Regions from separate parts of the Streptomyces lienomycini genome, predicted to be linked through region 1. Evidence: riboswitches for the same ligand, from Rfam matches in the RefSeq annotation. Region 1 holds a riboswitch; each other region holds the start of a gene.
What was found. A riboswitch is a leader RNA that binds a small molecule or an ion and turns the genes downstream of it on or off. The one in region 1 is predicted to bind cyclic di-AMP.
Positions count from the first base shown of each region.

Region 2: linked by a shared signal. The riboswitch ahead of BJ961_RS34815 (M23 family metallopeptidase) and the one ahead of BJ961_RS03070 (transglycosylase SLT domain-containing protein) in region 1 are both predicted to bind cyclic di-AMP.
Region 3: linked by a shared signal. The riboswitch ahead of BJ961_RS13465 (M23 family metallopeptidase) and the one ahead of BJ961_RS03070 (transglycosylase SLT domain-containing protein) in region 1 are both predicted to bind cyclic di-AMP.
Region 4: linked by a shared signal. The riboswitch ahead of BJ961_RS08945 (M23 family metallopeptidase) and the one ahead of BJ961_RS03070 (transglycosylase SLT domain-containing protein) in region 1 are both predicted to bind cyclic di-AMP.

Region 1 covers NZ_CP116257.1:638,923-641,114, reverse strand. Annotated here, with positions in the region: gene BJ961_RS03075 (polyprenyl synthetase family protein) at 1-130, opposite strand, end outside; cyclic di-AMP (ydaO/yuaA leader) riboswitch at 875-1,042, shown strand; gene BJ961_RS03070 (transglycosylase SLT domain-containing protein) at 1,047-1,538, shown strand; gene BJ961_RS03065 (HAD family hydrolase) at 1,562-2,192, opposite strand, start outside.
Region 2 covers NZ_CP116257.1:7,635,102-7,637,293, reverse strand. Annotated here, with positions in the region: gene BJ961_RS34820 (PP2C family protein-serine/threonine phosphatase) at 1-1,010, shown strand, start outside; cyclic di-AMP (ydaO/yuaA leader) riboswitch at 1,235-1,392, shown strand; gene BJ961_RS34815 (M23 family metallopeptidase) at 1,403-2,192, shown strand, end outside.
Region 3 covers NZ_CP116257.1:3,004,152-3,006,343, forward strand. Annotated here, with positions in the region: gene BJ961_RS13460 (tyrosine-protein phosphatase) at 1-348, opposite strand, end outside; cyclic di-AMP (ydaO/yuaA leader) riboswitch at 776-935, shown strand; gene BJ961_RS13465 (M23 family metallopeptidase) at 938-1,891, shown strand; gene BJ961_RS13470 (SGNH/GDSL hydrolase family protein) at 2,116-2,192, shown strand, end outside.
Region 4 covers NZ_CP116257.1:1,937,240-1,939,431, reverse strand. Annotated here, with positions in the region: gene BJ961_RS08950 (GntR family transcriptional regulator) at 1-515, opposite strand, end outside; gene BJ961_RS08945 (M23 family metallopeptidase) at 662-1,426, opposite strand; cyclic di-AMP (ydaO/yuaA leader) riboswitch at 1,439-1,603, opposite strand; gene BJ961_RS08940 (M16 family metallopeptidase) at 1,795-2,192, opposite strand, start outside.

The DNA of each region.
Region 1 (2,192 bases):
CCGTGATGAACGGCACCTCGCTTTTGGTTGCCTCAAGCAACCCTTCCTCGACAGCAACCAATCCGGCCTGGACATCGGCTTCCAGAGCCTGGTCCCGCACGCTCAGCCCGAACGGCCCGACGACGGTCACGAGGGGTCTCCTGTCTGCTGGTGTCTACTGGCGATTACCCGGTTGTCGATAGGTCGCTGCCACCACTCAAGTCAGCGTATCCGGTCACGTTTCGATCACCGCTAGCGCCCACGGTTACAGGCCGGTCGGTATCGGATCATGAACGGTATGTTTTTGATCAGGTGATATGAGCAGATTTTGACGGACCTCGCCCGAGGAGCCGGAGGGGACGCGCCCCGGAGTACGAGCGGAGCGGAAACCGCCCTCGAAGATCCACGCCACCGGGGATCCCCGCCGCCGAAGATCCTCACCACCGAAGACCCCCACCACCGAAGATCCCATCACCCCTCCCAACGGCCCGCGCTTCGAGAACGTCACCCGATCGGCACGCGCGCCCGCTCGACAGGCGCGGCGCGCGCTCCCCCACCCCTCGTTTCCCTCCCCCGGGCGCTCGACACCCGAAGCCGTCCCCACCCGTGGCCGATTGGCGCCCTGTTGAGGTTAATGCCCGTTTTGCCGCGCTTGTTGAGGCCAGTGAGTTGGCTCACGCCGGGCCGCCGGCAGGCAACCCCGTCGCCACCTGTGCCCTCCCTTTGCCCCGCAAGCCAGTTGGGGGTTGGCAACCGCAAAGGATCAAGAGCCACAAACCCCCCAGACCAAGGTCAACAGGCATGTTGGGTGATTCCTGCACTTGTTCCGGACATGTGCTCTCGCATACGTTCCCGGCCTGTCGGGCGGACGCCGAATCCTGCCACCGCCCGGACGCACAGTCATCCGCCAACACACTCGCCGGCAGGAGCGGGGGACCCAGGTAAGTCGCCGCACCGGTCACCACCGGAGCGGCTCGGGGTGAAGCCGTACCCGTCAGGGCACGGCCGGGCACCTCCCCGCCCGAACCCGACAGCTCACCTCGCAGGCGTAAGGAGAGGGACACAGCATGTCTGCCAACCTTCACAACCGTCACGCCCGCACCGGCCGCCTCGTGCGCAGGCTCGCCGTGGCCGGCACCGGTGCCGCGGTGCTCGCGCTGCCGCTCATCGGCGCCAGCACCGCCTCCGCGGCCACCCCGGCCGCCGCCACGACCGCCACCACGGCGGCGACGGCGTACCCGGACAACCTCGACGGCTGGATCCGCGAGTCGCTCGACATCATGGCGCAGCACGGCATCCCCGGGAGCTACGACGGCATCCACCGCAACATCATGCGGGAGTCCTCCGGCAACCCGCTCGCCATCAACAACTGGGACATCAACGCCGTCAACGGCACCCCGTCCAAGGGCCTGCTCCAGGTGATCGACCCGACCTTCCAGGCGTACCACGTCGAGGGCACCTCCTGGGACCCGTACGACCCGGTCGCCAACATCACCGCGGCCTGCAACTACGCGGCCGACCGCTACGGCTCGATGGACAACGTCTTCAGCGCGTACTGAGCCCCGCGAGGCACCGGAACGTACTAAGAGGTACCGAAGATCCGCTCGAGGACGACGGCCACGCCGTCGTCCTCGTTCGTCGTGGTGACCTCGTCGGCGACCGCCTTGAGTTCCGGGTGGGCACCGGCCATGGCGACGCCGTGGGCCGCCCAGTCGAACATGGGGATGTCGTTGGGCATGTCCCCGAAGGCGATGGTCCGCCGCCGCTCGACGCCGAGGTGCTCGGCGGCCAGCGCCAGGCCGGTCGCCTTGGTGATGCCGCACGGCTGCAGCTCCACCGTGCCCGGCCCCGACATGGTGACCGTCGCGAGGGAACCGACCACCGCGCGGGCCGTCTCCGTCAGCTCGTCGTCGGTCAGTTCGGGGTGGCGCAGCAGCACCTTGCTGATCGGGGTGGCCCACAGCTCGGCACGCCGCTCGACGCGCACCGCGGGCAGCGTCGGGTGGGGCATCAGGTACCCCGGCTCGATGAGGGTGAGCCCGTCGACCCCGTCCTGGTCGACCGCGGCGTACACCTGGCCCACCTCGGCCTCGATCTTGCCGAGCGCGGTCTCGGCCAGCTCCCGGTCCAGGGTGACCGACCAGCGCATCCGGTGCGCGCCCGCGTCGTACACCTGCGCGCCCTGTCCGCACACCGCGAGGCCCGTGCAGCCG
Region 2 (2,192 bases), 7.0 Mb from region 1:
TCACCGCCGGCCCCCTCTACACCGCCGCACCCCTGATCGCCGCGCCGATCTACTCCCGGCGGGGCACGGCGCTCACCGGCGTCGCCGTGGTCGCCTCGGTCATCGGGCTCCAGCTCGGCAAGGGCGTCATCCACTACGTCGACTCCCTCACCGAGCTGATCACCATCGCCACGGTCGCCGTCCTCGCGGTCCTGGTGAACGGCCTCGTCCGCCGCAGCGACGAGCGCCTCGTCTCCGTCCGCGAGATCGCCGCGGCCGCCCAGCGCGCCGTACTGCCCGAACCCGCCGAGCGCATCGCCGGCTTCGAGATCGCCGTCTGCTACGAGGCGGCGCAGGCCGACGCCTTCATCGGCGGCGACCTGTACGCCGTGCAGGACAGCGCCCGCGGCGTCCGGCTCATCGTCGGGGACGTGCGCGGCAAGGGCATGGGCGCGGTGGCCGCCGTCGCCGTCGTGATCGGCGCCTTCCGGGAGGCCGCCGAGCAGGAGGCGACCCTGGAGGCGGTGGCGCAACGGCTGGAGCGGGCGCTGGCGCGCGAGGGCACCCGGCGCGACGGGCTGGACGCCTTCGAGGGCTTCACCACCGCCGTCCTCGTCGAACTCCCGCACGGCGACGGCACCGTACGCATCGTCAACCGCGGCCACCCGCCGCCCCTGCTGCTCTACGCCGACGGAACCCTGGGCGCGCTGCCCGCCCGCGAGTCGGCGCTGCCGCTCGGCATGGGCGATCTGGGTGTGTGGCCCGACCGGGCGGAGGAGGTCGCCTTCCCCGGTGGGGCCACGCTGCTGCTCTACACCGACGGGCTGACCGAAGCCCGGGACGCAAGGGGTGAGTTCTACGATCCGCAGGCGCGGCTGGCCGGCCGCGCCTTCCGCCATCCGGTGAAGCTGCTCGACACCCTCGCCGAGGACGTGCGCCGGCACTCCGGGGGCGGCATGGCCGACGACATGGCGCTGCTCGCCGTACGGCGCCCCCGACCCGGCGAGCATGATCATTGTCACGAGCCGTGACAGCGCGACCTCCCTCCGCATAACAACTGATACACCGTCAGAAACGAACGGCGTGAAGGGGAATACGGACGGAGGGTCAAGTCGCCCCGTTTTCGCCGTTCATGAGGTGTACGCACCGGCCGTTTTCGTTAATGATCAAGAGGAACGGCTTGGAATCCGAGGCCCGCGTCTATTAACGTTCGATAACGCAGCGCGGTCGTCCCAGTCGTCACAGAAGGCGGCTCCGTGCGCACGCGCCGAATCCCGCAAGGGAACCGGGGAACCACCACATTGGGGTGAATCGGGCGTATGGCGCCGTGGAAACACGGTCGCCGCACACCCGTAGGAGACCTTCCTGCTCCGAACCCGTCAGCTAACCCGGTAGGCGAAAGGAAGGAAAGGAGTGCGCCCACGTGGCGTCCAACCGGCCTGCCCCCGAGGCCCCGTTCGTGTCCGCAGGGCACGGCAGCGACACCTTCGGTCATGACGTCCCCCGCGCCGAAGAGGGCCCCTGGGAGGAGTGGAATCCCACCGCGGAGTCCATCCGCCCCGTGCGCGGCCGGCACCGCGTCGCCAAACAGCGCGGCGGACTCGCCCGCAGCTCCACCGTCCTCGGCGTCGGTGTCATAGCCGCCGTCGGCGCGGGCGGCATGGCCAGCGCGCAGACCGGCAAGCCGCCGGTCGCGATCTCCATGCCGGACCTGCCGAACGTCGGCTCACTCATGCCCGGCGGCGAGGAGGAGGCCGAGCCCGAGGGCTCCGCCACCCCGCTCAGCGGCATCGCCGCGGCCTCCGCCGGCGTCTCGGACGAGAGCGCCGCCGACGCCGGTGAGTCGCTGCGCGCCCGGATCATGGCGCAGGCCGAGCAGCAGCAGGCGCAGGTCGAGTCGAAGGCCGCCGCCGAGGCCCAGGCGGCCGCCGAGAAGAAGGCGCAGGAAGCCGCCGCCAAGGCCGAGAAGGAGGCCGAGGCCAAGGCCGCCGCCGCCAAGAAGAAGGCGGAGGAGGAGGCCGCGAAGAAGGCCGAGGCAGAACGGCTCGCGAAGCTGGCCAAGCAGTACACGCTGCCGACCTCGTCGTACACGATCTCCTCGACCTTCGGCCAGGCCGGCGCCTACTGGTCCTCCGGCCACCACACCGGCCTCGACTTCGCCGCCCCCACGGGCACGCTGCTCAAGGCGGTGCACAGCGGCACGATCACGTCGG
Region 3 (2,192 bases), 2.4 Mb from region 1:
GGCGAGGATCTCCCGCAGCTGGTCCAGGTCCCCGTCGCGGACCATCTTCCAGAACTCGGCGCCGTCGGCCGGATCGCTCAGCGGCAGGTTCACGTTGCGCACGCCCGGCAGCTCGACGTCCGGCCCCTCGAGCTTCTGGTCGGCCGCGTTGCGGAAGTCGAAGATCGTGTGCAGACCCAGCGACGCCAGGAAGGCGGCGTCCTCGCCGGTGGCGTGCGCCAGGTGACCGCTGCGGAAGAGCACCCCCTGCCGCACCCGCCGCCCGTCCACGGTCGGCAGTCCGCCCACGTCCCGGAAGTTGCGCACACCGGTCAGCTCGGGTTCGGTCGACGGGACCTGCTGCGTCACGGGGACTCCTCCCACTCCGCCCCGCCGACGCTGCTCGCAGGCGGGCGCACCACCCGACGATACGGCATCGCCTCGACGCGGCAGCCGCTCCGCAAGGGGTATTGCGTGACGATAAGAGCCGTCTGTCCGAATTGGTGCCTTGATGACAACTGCGCCTGAAATGGCGAGAGGTGGATGGGTGACGCGTGAGCAGCGTCATATCCGTAACGGTGCGTTGCCCGTCATGTTCACGTAATTCGGTTGGCATTCAAGGAAATTCGCGGAATTGGCCGCCCTCGAAATCGACGCAGTGTTACCGGCTGTTCCCGCAAAGGATCAATCAAAACACCCGCCAGGGGAACCCCGCGCTTGTCCCTGCGCGTCCCGGTCCCTTACGTTCACCACCGATCCGGACGGACGCCTAATCCTGCCGCCGACCGGAGCCCGCACTCATCCACCACCCGTACACGGCAGGAGCGGGGGACCCACAGGTAGAACTGCCTGTTCCGGTTCCCGGAACGGCTTGGGGTAAAGCCGCGTTTCGGCGCGGCCGGGCATCTCCAGCCCGCACCCGACAGCTCACCTCGCAGGCGCCGGAGAGGAATTCGCCATGCCCGCGAAGGGTAAGCACCGCAGTACCAGGGCCATGCGCCTGACCCGCACCATCGCCGTCGCCGGAACCGGTGGCGCCGCGCTCGTGCTCCCGCTGATAGGCGCCGCCGGCGCCAACGCGGCGCCCGCGCACTCCGTTTCCGAGCAGGCCGCGCAGTCCATTCCGACGTCCGCCAAGAAGGCCGCCGCGAACGGCGCCGAGAAGAACTCGGATTCCCGGACGTACACCGTGAAGAGCGGTGACTACCTTTCGAAGATCGCCGACGAGCAGGACGTGGACGGCGGCTGGAAGAAGCTCTACTCGGACAACCGCGAGGCCGTCGGTTCCGACCCGTCGCTGATCCACCCCGGCCTCGAGCTCTCGATCGACGGACCGGCCGCCAAGGCGTCGGCGCCGTCCTCCGCGAAGACGCAGAAGCCCGCCGAGAAGCCGGCCGCCGAGAAGCCGGCCCAGAAGTCCGCGGACACCGAGAAGACCTCCTCCTCGGACTCCTCCGACTCCTCGGCGTCCTCGGACACCGGCACCCAGTCCGCCGGTACCACCAGCGGCTACACCTCCCCCGTCGCGGGCGGCACCGTCGGCACGCCGTACCACCAGTCCGGCAGCATGTGGTCCAGCGGCTACCACACCGGCACGGACTTCGTCGTCCCGACCGGCACCTCGCTGAAGGCCGTCGGCACGGGCACCGTGGTCTCCGCGGGCTGGGGCGGCGCGTACGGCAACCAGGTCGTCATCAAGCTCGCCGACGGCCACTACGCCCAGTACGCCCACCTCTCCTCGCTCTCCGTCTCCGCCGGCCAGTCGGTGACGGCGGGCCAGCAGGTCGGTCTCTCGGGCGCCACCGGCAACGTGACCGGCCCGCACCTGCACTTCGAGATCCGCACCACGCCGGACTACGGCTCGGACATCGACCCGGTCGCGTTCCTGCGCTCGCACGGCGTCTCCGTCTGACCCCCGGTACACCGATCTGACGGCGGCCCGAAGGCTGCCCTCGCGCCACCGAAGGCCGGACCCCGATCCCCGGGTCCGGCCTTCGGTGTATTCCGGAATTGACGAATACTTTAGGCGTGGCCTTTCTCACCGCCCGTCAACCCCTTCCTACGGTCGCGTAGGTCACAACGCGCGGTGAATCATGGGCCGACGTGGCAGACGATTCGAAGAGTGACAGCAGAGCAGTGATCGGGTCGTACGTGGCGGTGGGGGACAGCTTCACCGAGGGCGTCGGCGACTGTGGCCCCGACGGGTCGTTCGT
Region 4 (2,192 bases), 1.3 Mb from region 1:
TCCGCCCAGTACTCCACCGGACCGGACTGCGCCTCCACCACGTACATCCAGGCGATCTTGTGGTGGAGCTGGGTCAGCAGCGCCGTCAGCGAGGGACTGCCGGTCGCCTGGGCGAGGGTCTCGTGGAACCAGCCGCCCAGGGAGCGCAGGTCCTCCCCGGTGCCCTGCCTGGCCCGCTCCTGCCCCAGCCTGACCAGCCCGCGCAACACCTTGAGGTGGGCCTCGGTGTGCCGCCGGGCGGCCCGGGAGGCGCCGAGCGGCTCCAGCAGCGCACGCGCCTCCAGCAGGTCGGCGGCCTCCCGCTCGGTCGGTTCCGCGACGCACGCGCCCGCGTGTCGCCGGGTCACCACGAAGCCCTCGGCCTCCAGCGTGCGCAGGGCCTCACGGACCGGTACGCGGGAGACGCCGTAACGGCGGGCGAGGAGTTCCTCAGTGAGCCGGCTCCCGCGGCCGTGGACGCCGGTGACGATGTCGTCCCGGATCGCCGTGCACACCGAATGCGCCGGAATACGCATGACCGCCCTCCCTTTCCCCGTCGAACGTCGACTTCCCCCGCGAAACGTCACCGATGAACGCGCACCCGGCGACTGGCGGCCCAGTCAAGCGCCATTAAATGCGAAAAGCCCCGGCTCGTGAAGCCGGGGTCTTTCGGATGCCGTTGTCAGATGTTCACGCCGTGGGAGCGGAGATAGGCGACGGGGTCCATGTCCGAACCGTACTCGGGGCTCGTACGGGCCTCGAAGTGCAGGTGGGGCCCGGTGACGTTGCCGGTGGCGCCGGAGATGCCGATCTGCCGGCCGGGCTCGACCGACTGGCCGACCGAGACGCCGATGGACGACAGGTGCCCGTACTGCGTGTACGTGCCGTCGTGCATCTTGATCACGACCTGGTTGCCGTACGCCCCGCCCCAGCCTGCCTCGACGACGGTGCCGACGCCGACGGCGTGCACGGAGGTGCCGCTGGAGGCGTGGAAGTCGATGCCGGTGTGGCTGCCGGAGGACCACAGAGAACTGCCGGCCTGGTACGCCGTGGAGACGTATGAGGCGGTGATCGGCGCGACGAAGGTGTTGAGGCGCTTGCGCTCCGCCTCACGCGCGGCGCGCTCCTTGGCCTCGTGCGCCTCCTTGGCCGCCTCGGCCGCCCGCTCGCGGGCCGCTTCCCGGGCCGCCTCGCGGGCGGCGGCGTCCGCGGCCGCCTGCTCCTGGGCGACGGCCTGGGCGTCGACCTCGTCGGCTATGGAGTCGCCGATGGTGACGACCGGGGTGAGTCCGCTCTGCTCCACCTCGGGCTCGGCGGCGAGCGCCGGAGCCGCGAGGGTGCCGACGACGCCGGTGGTGGCGAGGGCCGCGACTCCCGCCGCGCGGGCGGTGCTGCGGTGCACCCGGCCTGGACGGCGGTGCTTCCCGGTGGCGCGCGTGAACGCCATGTAGAGGCTTGTCCTTTCCTTCCCTCTCGCCTACCGGGTTAGCTGACGGGTTCGGAGGTGGAAGGTCTCCTACGGACCCCCTCGCTGCACGCGCGGGCGTCCGATTCACCCCAGGGACTGCGATGGGTCCCCGGCTCCCCTGGCTCGCGCCGTACGGGGACTCGGCGATGACTGTCCGGTGCCGCGGGTGCGGCGCACTGCCTGACGAACAGCCCGGATGACGCTAAACGCGGCTGCGTTCAATCCTCAAACGCAACAGGCATTTTGTAGCGCACGCCACAGGGCAGACAGGCGATCACTCTCCCAATCCGGACAAACGGCGGCCCTGGTGACACATCGGTCACCAGGGCCGCCTCACGCGCGTGCCGCTACTCGGCGGCCACCACGGTGACTTCGCCGATGCCGAGGGCCTCGACGGGCTCCCTGATCTGCGCGGCGTCACCGACGAGGACCGTCACGAGGCGGTCCACCGGGAAGGCGTTGACGACCGCCGCGGTGGCCTCCACCGTGCCCGTGGCGGCGAGTTGACGGTAGAGCGTCGCCTGGAAGTCGTCGGGCAGGTGCTGCTCGACCTGGTCGGCGAGCGTGTCCGCCACGGCCGCCGCCGTCTCGTACTTCAGCGGAGCGACGCCCACCAGGTTCTGCACCGCCACATCGCGCTCGGCGTCGGTGAGTCCCTCGGCGGCGAGCTTGCGCAGCACCGTCCACAGGTCGTCGAGCGCGGGGCCGGTGTTGGGGGTGTCGACGGAGCCGCTGATGGCGAGCA